One region of the Rhodococcus sp. H29-C3 genome, then DNA from elsewhere that is predicted to be linked to it. Evidence: riboswitches for the same ligand, from Rfam matches in the RefSeq annotation. Region 1 holds a riboswitch; the other holds the start of a gene.
What was found. A riboswitch is a leader RNA that binds a small molecule or an ion and turns the genes downstream of it on or off. The one in region 1 is predicted to bind thiamine pyrophosphate.
Positions count from the first base shown of each region.

Region 2: it holds a riboswitch for thiamine pyrophosphate, as region 1 does, so the genes downstream of both, QMK32_RS21635 (3-oxoacyl-ACP reductase) here and QMK32_RS22095 (TenA family protein) in region 1, are expected to answer to the same signal.

Region 1 is NZ_JASITC010000016.1:4,514-9,787, reverse strand. It holds gene QMK32_RS22115 (ATP-dependent DNA ligase) at 1-461, opposite strand, end outside; gene QMK32_RS22110 (carboxylesterase/lipase family protein) at 516-2,051, opposite strand; gene QMK32_RS22105 (hypothetical protein) at 2,164-2,817, shown strand; gene QMK32_RS22100 (hypothetical protein) at 2,870-3,277, opposite strand; TPP riboswitch at 3,422-3,521, shown strand; gene QMK32_RS22095 (TenA family protein) at 3,515-4,255, shown strand; gene QMK32_RS22090 (ABC transporter substrate-binding protein) at 4,252-5,265, shown strand.
Region 2 is NZ_JASITC010000015.1:7,685-12,958, reverse strand. It holds gene QMK32_RS21645 (glycoside hydrolase family 183 protein) at 1-1,090, opposite strand, end outside; gene QMK32_RS21640 (LLM class flavin-dependent oxidoreductase) at 1,129-2,400, opposite strand; gene QMK32_RS21635 (3-oxoacyl-ACP reductase) at 2,402-3,172, opposite strand; TPP riboswitch at 3,219-3,308, opposite strand; gene QMK32_RS21630 (alpha-amylase family glycosyl hydrolase) at 3,420-4,724, opposite strand; gene QMK32_RS21625 (alpha-hydroxy-acid oxidizing protein) at 4,721-5,274, opposite strand, start outside.

The sequences.
Region 1 (5,274 bases):
ATGAATGCCCGTCGGACCGGGTCGATTTTCAGTCCCGCCGCTGCAGCGATAGCGTCGGTCATGACACCTTCGAGCGCACCCTGGCGCAACTCGCCGGTCAGCAACCGAACCAGAAACACTCGCTCGTCGCTCGTCGACCGCCCAAGAAGATCCGTCAGGACCTCGCGACGCCGGGCGCTCGAACCCGGACCGGACGTCGAGGCAATTTTCGTGATCTTCGTATCGACCTCGGCGACGGTAAGTGTGCCCGCAGCCGACGGATCGACGTCGATATCGGCCAAGGTCCGCCACCCCACGCCGATTCGGCCCTGCGGCAATTCACCGGACAGCCACGCTACAACGGTGGCAATCTCCGATGGGTCGACCTCTGTGAGCAACAGCCGCAGCGCCTCGGTCTTGGCCTTACGGGAGCGAGTGGCGCCCACGGCCAACGAGGTCTCGACGATTCGGATGAACAGCACCAGATGTAGGTATCCAGAAGTGGACCACCTCAATCCACCGTGCCCGACCAAAAGTCAGGTGAAGCCGAGAACCTGATCTCCCCATGCCGCGCGGAGAGCGGCATCCGGATCTTCGACAAGAGAATCCTGGGCGTCGATGACAAGTGTGGAACGGGTCGGTTCGACGTACGGCGCCCAATGCTTCGCACCGTCGAGGGTGGCTGGGACTCCGTGCAGGGCAAAGGCGACCCATCTCTTCATCACACGCAGCGATACTGCCGTCGCTGCCTTGCGGCCGCCGAGCCAGAATGTCGGATCTCTGTTCAACGTTCCGAAATTGCCGAAGACATAAGGCAACTCGGTCGCGTGCCCCGCACCTATACGAGCAGCTTTCAGCATCGGTGTCGCATGATCGAATCGATACATCCAGACCGGCGCGTGCCTACTGTGCGCGTCCGCGATCCACATGGTCGGCATTCGAAATCCAGCATCTCTCGACATCGCAAGTGCGCCAGCCGATGTCGAACGATCCGGATAAGCCGACATGATTTCGGCGATCCGGAACGCCGGCAGGTCCGAGTGATCGTTCGCGATCGCACGAAACATCTCCGTGACGGTGTCCGACGTGACCGGCATCAACGGTGACTTCATCAAACGAAAGATCGATGCCTCGTCGTGATTCGTTCCGATGATCAACGGGATGCGGTGCGAGTATCCCTTCTGGAACGCTGCAACGGGATACCGCGGGACGATATCTCCGTCGACCACCGGCGCGAGCCCCAATGTGCCCGGCACCCGCGTCGGAACCTCGTAACACAGGGTGTCGCCCGCCTCGACGAGACGCATGAAGTCGACGGTTTTCAACTCCCCGATTCGATCCGGAGTGATATCGACGAGTTCGAGGAATCTCGTGGCCACGGCCGCCGCGCGTTCCGGTCCGTACACCGACGTCGCGGGCGCACTTTGCACGATAGCGCGGTGAAACAGTCCCTCGGCCTTTGGCGAGGTCATCAGTGTCGTGACCGACGCGCCACCCGAGGACTCGCCGAACACGGTCACTTTCGACGGATCACCACCGAACGATTCCACGCAACGCTGCACCCATTCGAGTGCCGCGATCTGATCACGCAAGCCGAGATTCGTCTCGAAGACCGTCTCCGCTGTGGAGAACGACGACAAGTCGAGGAATCCGAAAGCACCGACGCGATAGTTGACGGTGACGAGCACCAGGTCACCGAGTTCGGCCAGCCTCCTGCCGTCGTAGACGCTCTGTGCAGCGGAACCGAGCGAGTAGGCACCGCCGTGAATCCACACCATCACCGGCCGAGGTCGACCGTCGGGCTCGGGGGCCCAGACATTCACCGACAGACAGTCCTCCGACATCGGGATCGCCGGATCGATCGGCACCGGACTAGCTTTGCCCTGGGGCGCGACATCACCGAAACTTCGACAATCCCGCGCTCCTGCCCACGGTTCCACCGGCCGCGGCGACCTGAAGCGATGTTCGCCGTCGGTCGCAGCCGCGTATGGGATTCCCTTCCACACGAAGTGTGTGCCGTCGCGATACCCGATCACATCGCCATCCGGAGTGTGTACCTGACATGTCCACATGCCGGCTTGCTCGACTTCGGTCAAGGCATTCCTCCGTATCCGACGTATACCCATCCGATACTGGTCAAGGTACCAATTCCTGAGATCGATCCGTCCGCTTTAAGCTGGCAGGATGAACCGACTACGCGCATACGGCGCAGCCGTTGCTGCCGCGTCCTTGCTGGTTCTTGCCGGATGCGGGTCCGATGTCGACGACAGCGCGACGGCGCCTCTTGCCACCGTCGACACCGACCCACCGTCGGTAGTCCGCACGACGCCCGCTACTCCACCCTCGCCGACGACGTCGGCCGCCCCGACAACAACCGAGTCGACGACCCCCGAAAAGTCGACGACGAGCAGTCCTCCACCGACCGTCGACCCGTCCCAGTACGAAAGCACTGCCGGGTTCTTCTACTTCGCCAGCCCGAGTGGCAAGTTCGAATGCGCGATCGTCGTCACCGAGACCTCCGTCGCTGGGTGTCACGGTGAGTTCCCTCGCTCGGCCCCGCGAGTGGCGGGAAGTGGTGCTCCGGAGTCTTCGGTCGCTCCCAACACCATCGAGATCACTGCCGGATCCCCTGCCAGGTTTCTCAGCTCTGGCGATCCACGCTTTCATCGATTCGACGGGACGGCGAAAGAATTGCCGTACGGCGTCACACTCGCCGTACCCGGAAGTGGACGTTCCAATGGGCTCGAATGCCGAGTCGAAGAGTCGTCCGGGGTCACCTGCCTGGATCAGGTCGGCCATAGATTCACGGTGTCGGACAAGGTATTCGAGCTGAAGTAGCCGCTATTCCGAGGGGGTGTTCCGCAAGCGCGCGCGACCTCACGAAATCAGATCAGATTCCGGGTATGAATCCTGGATAGACGAAATGCTGCGGGCCGCCACCTGGCATCGAGGATCCGGTCACGTTCGGGAAGTCGAACGGAAGCGCAACCAACTTGTGTGGGTTGCCTTGTGCGTCGGCCTGCCAGCATCCGGTGAGCACTCCGTGAAAAGCGGTGCAGACGATCCTGGTGCTCGTTCCATACGGCGACGTCAGCCGATTCTCGGCGAGAAAGGGATTCCAATAGGCCGGATCGGTCGGCGTCAGGAATCCCTTTGTCTCGAACGGAACGCTCGGGCTCGGGTAATTCGGTATCGGCGGCCACTCGTCGGCAGTCGCAATTCCGCTTCCTGCGAGTAACGCCGCGGCCGTGAAAACCAAGACTGCTGCTGACTTCGTCCATCTCCTCGGTGCATTCATGCCGCCATCGTAAGCGCCCGGTGTACTCACGATCACAGGATCGAGCTTCGCCTCACCGTTCGGTCGTAGTCGACAGGGTTGGTCGTGGAGAGGTCTACGGCCCGCTCACACTGCATCGCCGACCAAGGGTGCTAGGGTCGGCGGTGTTCTGACACGGGGTGCGTCCGTACATGCGGATGCTGAGATCACACCCGTCGAACCTGATGCAGGTAATGCTGACGAAGGGATGTCAAGGCGATGATTGCGCCTGTAAACTCGGTGGATCCTGTCCGCCATACGGATCTGATGTGGACCGCAACGACTTCGTTGCGTCACGCGATCGACCAACTCGAATTTCTGACACTGCTGGGCGAAGGCACTTTGCCGCTCGACGCGTTCCGCACGTATCTCGAGCAGGATCGGCTGTATCTGGCGGGATACGCGAAGGCGCTGGCCATTCTGGCATCGAAAGCGCCGGATACTGCGACGGCCGCCTTTTGGGCCACCTCCGCGGCGAGCGCAGTCGAGGAGGCAACACTTCACGAGTCACTGCTCTCCGGTGACGCACTCCCCACGACGAACGCGCGGGCCATACATTCACCCACCTGCCTCGGATACGTCTCGTATTTGGTAGCAACCGCTGCCACCGAGCCCTATCCCGTTGCGGCGGCGGCGATCCTGCCATGCTTCTGGATCTATGCCGACGTGGCCGTTCGCCTTTCGGTATCGGCCCAGCAGGTTCTTCAACGTGATCCGAATCATCCCTACGCGCAATGGGTTTCGACGTACGACTCGGTAGAATTCCGTGATGCCGTCGAATGCGCGCGCCTCCTGGTCGACGACGCCGCTCGATTCGCTACCGACGCTCAACGAAGCGCCATGATCGACGCATTCGTCATCGCGACGCGGTACGAATCGATGTTCTGGGACAGTGCACTTCACCCCACACCGTGGCCGCTTCCCTCTTCCGAGATTGCTGCGTCGGAGGTAGCACTGTGACACTTTCCCGAAGGATCGGCGCCATCGCAGTTGCCGTCGCTACCATCACATCGCTGACTTCGTGTGCACAATCCACTGACTCCGACATCATCCGCTTCGCACTCGACTGGACACCGAACACCAACCACACCGGACTGTACGTCGCTTTACAGGAGGGGTACTTCGCCGACGCCGGACTCGACGTCGAAGTACTGCCTTACAACAGCACTTCTCCGGACACGCTGGTCGACGCGGGCAATGCCGAGTTCGGCATCAGCACTCAGAGTTCGACTACATTCGCAAAAACTGCAGGGGCCCAAATTATTTCAGTACTGGCTCCGCTGCAACACTGGGCCACCGGAATCGGTGTTAAAGCCGATCGCGAAGACATACCGAGCCCGAAAGCATTGGACGGCAAGGTCTACGCAGGCTTCGGCGATACCGGCGAGAAGGCAGGACTACGCCAGGTCATTCAGAACGACGGCGGCGCAGGTGAGTACGAGACCGTCGTGCTCGGAACGTCGGCCTACGAGGCCGTGTATTCGGGCACAGCCGACTTCACCGTGTCCTACTTGGCGTGGGAGGGTATCGAGGCCGAGCACAGCGGTACTCCGATGAAATATTTCGACTACACCGACTACGGCTTCCCCGACGCCTACGCCCTCACGGTCAACGGCAACGAGAACTGGCTGGCAAGCCATCCCGACGAGGCCAAGCAGTTCGTCCAGGCGCTTCAACGCGGCTACCAACTCGCGGCCGACGATCCGGTCCGCGCCGCGCAGGACATCATCGATGCGAATCCAGGAGTCTTCACGGACGAGCAGTTGGTCTTCGAAAGCCAACAGATGCTCGCCGACCGCTACATGCTGGACGAGTCGGGCGCAGTCGGGCGACAGAACCTCGACAAATGGACCGAATATTCGAAATTCCTGTACGAGAACGGTGTCCTAGTCGACGAAGCCGGCAACGCCGTCGACACCGAGCCCGACTGGTCCACCTACTTCACCGATGACTACCTCGGCGCTCAGTAGCGCGGCGTT
Region 2 (5,274 bases), on a different contig from region 1:
GCCCCTTCGGGACGCGTGCGACGCCGACGTCGCCGAGTCTGGTGTTCGGGGTACCGAACATGTACACGAAGTCACCCTGCGGGACCATCGACGTCACCTGAAACTTACTGACGCCGAAGATGTTGTCCCACTGTGCGTACGGATCCTTCGTCCAGGTGGAGCCGCCGTCGTCCGAGTACGCGATCCCACCGTAGTTGGTCCACCAGGTTCCCGGGATACTGTTCCACGTCCTGATGGACATGTAGCTCATGTATTGACGATCGCCGATCGCAAAGCCAGAGGTGGGAATCGTGGTGATCTCGACGTTGTCGAGCTTGCGACTGCTAAGGAGTTCAGCTGCGTGACAACGACTGTCCTGCACCATGCTGTCGTAGGTAACCCCGTCGGACAGATCGGTGTCGGAACTGAACGCGAGTACATTGCTGCGCCAATCCGGCCCCTGCCCTCCAGGTGGATGGAAGCCTTTGCCGACGGTATCGCCGAATACCGTCGCTATCTGTCCGGGGGCGCTCTCCCACATCATGCCCAGGTCCGTTCCGTAGACCTGCCACCGTTTGTCGGTGCGATTGATCGATCCCGCGCCTGTCTGTTTGGCAACACGGGTGACGTTGCCGATCTGCGGCATCGGCGGTGCAGAAGTTCTGGCCGCCGGTTCGACGGGAGGTGACGCTGGATCGGGAGGAGGCGGAAGCTCCAATTCGGGACCGGGGATCGGGATCGGAATGGTGAACGGTTTGAACTCGAATCCGATCCAGGGAATGTCCAATTCACTCGAAAGCGTTGTGGGATCGCGGGTCTCATCGGTCAGGTCCGGACACGGATCCAAGCAAGGGTCCGCCGGCAACGGTTCCGGGTCGATACGTGTCGGGGCCGTCGTCGGGGCTGGATACGGCACGGGTGCGAGATGCGGAAATGGGATCGGAATCGAGAGATCCTCCGGGACCAGCGACCCGGTCTCGTTCGTCAGGTCGGCCGCGCACGCGCCGGGAGGGACGAGAGGTTCGGCGGTAGCCGGGACGCCATCCCCGAACACGATCACCACGGACCCGAGAACGACAACAGCTGTCACGACGGCCATTCGCTCCGACATACTCCCCCTTCTGCGGATGCACCACCCGTGCCAGCGCATCATGCCAGATTCTCGCGCAGTGAGCGCGAAGAATACTCCTTACGAAAGAGATCGCGTGACTGAAGAATTGGCACCACTTCATCGACGAAGTCGTCGAGACTGTCCGGATACAGCGGTGGCATCAGATTGAAGCCGTCGGCAGCTCCTCTGCGCGCCCACTCGGAGATCTCGTCGGCGATCGATTCCGGCGTTCCGATCATCGTGGCGTGCCCTCCACCTGCTGCGAGTGTCCCGAGAAGCTGGCGGACAGTCGGGTCGTCTTTGGCGATTGTCCGCAGGATCGTCTCGTATCGACCGTGCGGTCCGGTGAACTCCTCGATCGGCGGAAGAGCAGGAACCGGTCCGTCGAGCTCCCAATCGCTGCAGTCCTGCTCCACGAACATCCCCAGTGTGCGCAACGACTGCTCGACGGGAAGCAGTGCATCGAGCTCGGCCTTCTTCGCATTCGCCTCGCTCATCGTCGACCCGACATACGTCACCAAACCCGGCATGATTCCGACGGACGAGCTGTCTCGTCCGGCAGCATCTATGCGGCGCTTGACATCCGAAGAGTAGGCGGCGCCGGCCTCGGAATCGTAGGCAACGGCGTAGATCGCCTCCGCGTAACGAGCCGCAAGATCACGCCCCGGTCCCGACGCGCCTGCCTGGAACAGCACCGGACGTCCCTGCGGAGACCGGGGGACCGTCAACGGGCCGTCCACCCGAAAGTGCTTGCCGACGTGATCGATGGGATGCACCTTCGCCGGATCCGCATACATTCCCTCGCGATCCAGTACCAGCGCGTCCCGTTCCCAGCTGTCCCATAGCGCGAGGGCAACCTCGACGAATTCCTCTGCGCGTTCGTACCTTTCGACCCGTGCCGGAATGTCCTCGAATCCATGATTGCGCGCCTCGGCGTCGAACATCGAGGTCACGACGTTCCATCCTGCGCGGCCACCACTGATGTGATCGAGCGAGGCGAGCAACCGCGCAGCGTGAAACGGTGTGTAGAACGTCGTGGATATGGTGGTGACCAGGCCGATATGGGTGGTCGCTCCGGCCATCGCCGTCAGGGCTGTGATCGGTTCGAGAAACCAGGTGCCCGCGCCGGCCGGATCACGAACGGAGTGTCCGTCCGCGAAGAACACGGCGTCGAACTTGCCCCGCTCCGCGGTCTGCGCGAGTTCTTGGTAGTAGCTGATATCGCCGAGGTCCTCGACCCTCGAATTCGGGTGACGCCACGCTGCACTGTGATGCCCACAGCCGTAGAGGAATGCGTTGAGGTGCAGCATGTCAGTCCTTGACCAAGCCGCCGTCCACAACCAAATTCTGTCCGGTCACCGACCTCGACCACGGAGACGCGAAGAACAACAGGGCATCTGCGAACTCCTCTGGTGTCACCACTCGCTGCAACGGCGTCGACGCCGCGATGAGGTCGAATACTTCCTCTGGTGTAGCGGCACTGGCGTCGGTGGTCCGCAGTAGGCCACCCGACACCATGTTCACAGTGATACCGTCGCCGCCGAGATCCGCTGCGAGAGTTCGAGTCAGAGACAACAGCGCAGCCTTCGATGCCGTGTAGTCGTGGTACGGCACCACTGGGTTCTGGAAAAGATTGGTGCCCACGTTGATGATTCGGCCGAATCCTGCTGCGCGCATCCCCTTCAGCGCTCGCTGCGTAGTCGTCAGCGCACCACGCACAGTGCCACGGAACTGCGCGTCGAACTCGTCCCATGTGATCGAGTCGGCCTTGCTGCGCGCGTCCCCGTTGAACGAGAAGTCGGCCAACGCGTTGTTGACCACCGTCGTCACGGAGGAACCGAAGTGCGCTTCGGCTTCGGTGAACAACGCGTCCACCTGCTCGGCGTCGGTGATGTCGGCTTGGACCGCTATCCCGCCGATCTCTGACGCCAGCGCCTCCGCCGAGACTCGGCTGTTGCGGTAGTTCACCACGACGCGAGCGCCTTCTCGCGCGAATGCCCTGGCCACCGCGGTGCCCAGACCTCTGCCCGCTCCGGTGACGACTACTGTCTGCTCGTCCAACTTTTTCGACTGGATGTTCATGTCAGGCCTTTCGCTCTTCCGGCCCACACCGCGCAGAGCATGCACGTATCCCACGTGCAGACATCCCTACGCTGGTGTTGACCAGATCAGGTTCGACGGGTGTGTTCTCAGCCGTTAGGCACCCCGTGTCGAGGAAGACTGTAACCTCTTGCCGAATATCCGTCTATCTAGCATCCATCGTAGAAATACGTATAGATACCGGACAAGTCGATTTTCGGTACGTCCGGACCCCGAATGACGCCTGCACCTAGCCCAGCACCACCCAGCCGTGGGGTGGAATCCTGGTGGATCCGCCGCCCGCATGTGCTTCGCCGGCAAATATCTCGCCGTCCACGCGGTACGTCACTTCCTCGTCACCGAGGTTCAACGCCACGTGCAACTGCTCGTCACCCGAGTGGACGCGGTACAGCATCGCGGTATTGGACAGCTCCACCGTCTCGGTGCGCGCCTCGACGAGCCAGGGATGCCTGCGGCGAAGCCCGATCAGCTGCTGATGCAGATGGAACGTCGGCCAACCGTACGGGGCGAGTTCCTCTCTGCTGCTGGGAAATTCCGGCCGAACCTCGTCATCGCCACCGACACGCTCCTCTTTCGCGCCGCGGAAGCCCTGTTCGTCGCCGTAGTAGATCATCGGCATGCCCCCGACCGTGAACAGGACCACGAGCGCATGCTCGAGATGGCGTTCGTCGGTGATGGTGCTGGCGATGCGGGCCACGTCGTGATTACCGACGAACGTAGCCGGAACGAACGTCTCGAGCCACTCGTTGTGACGCCCGAGCGCGTGCGACAACTCGAAGAAGTTCCTTTCCGAGATTGCACTCCACGACGCTTTCCACAGCTCGTACTGAGTCACCGAATCCAGTGAGCTCGCCTTCACGATGGCTGCATAATCACCGTGGATGACCTCACCGAGGAAGTAGGCGTCGGGGAACTTCTGTCGAACCTGCGAAATAACCGCCGCCCAGAACCGCGGCGGCACAGCGTATGCCGCGTCGAGACGCCATCCGTCTGCACCCCGTTCGAGCCAATGCGACATGACATCGACGACATACTGCTCGACCGCGGCGCTGTCATGGTTGAGCGTCACCAGTTCATCGTGGCCCTCGAAATTACGATGAGTCGGTCCTGCACCGGACCAGTCGAGGTGGAACCACTCGGACTCCCGTGAATCCGGTCCCGCTTCGAGCGCCTGCACGAATCGCGGAAATGCCTGTGCCACATGGTTGAATACGCCGTCGAGCATGACTCGCAGTCCACGCGAACGAGCTTGGCCGATGACGTCGTCGAAGTCCGCTTCGGTGCCGAGCCGCGAATCGATGCGAAAATGATCGATGGTGTCGTATCCATGGCTTGCGGAGGCGAAGATCGGACCGAGGGCAATTCCCGACGCCCCTAGTTCCACGGCGTAGTCGAACCAGTCGACGATGCGGTGCAGTCGATGCTCGTCCTCGAGCGAACCGCCGTCCCAGTCATGAATCGGGGCACCGACGAATCCCAGAGGATAGATGTGCCACCAGATAGCGTGATCGACCCAGGCAGGTTGACCGCTCATGCTCGGATCACCGACTCACGACCGAGCTCGGCGGCACCGGTATGACCCGACAAGCTGGTGACGAGATCGAATTCAGCGAGAAGACAACGCAATACATGCGCCACACCGTCCTGGCCGCCGAGCGCCAAACCGTACAGAAACGGCCGCCCCAGCAGCACCGCGTCGGCCCCCAACGCTAGCGCCTTCGCCATGTCGGACCCGGTGCGCACACCGGAATCGAACAAGACCGTCAGCTGATCACCGACGGCGTCCACGATATCCGGCAACGCGCTCAACGACGAACGAGCGCCGTCGATCTGGCGCCCACCGTGATTGGACACCACGATCCCGTCCACCCCGTGATCGACGGCTGCTCGGCCGTCGGCAACCGTGCAGATTCCCTTCAATACGATCGGTCCGTCCCACTGCTCACGCAGGAACGCCAACTGGGACCAGTTCAAACCAGGGTTGGGGAATATCTGCGCCCAGTGCATAGCTGCAGCAACAGGATTCGCTTCGACCGATTGATCCAGACCCGCGAGAAATGCCGGGTCGGTCAGATAGTTCTCGA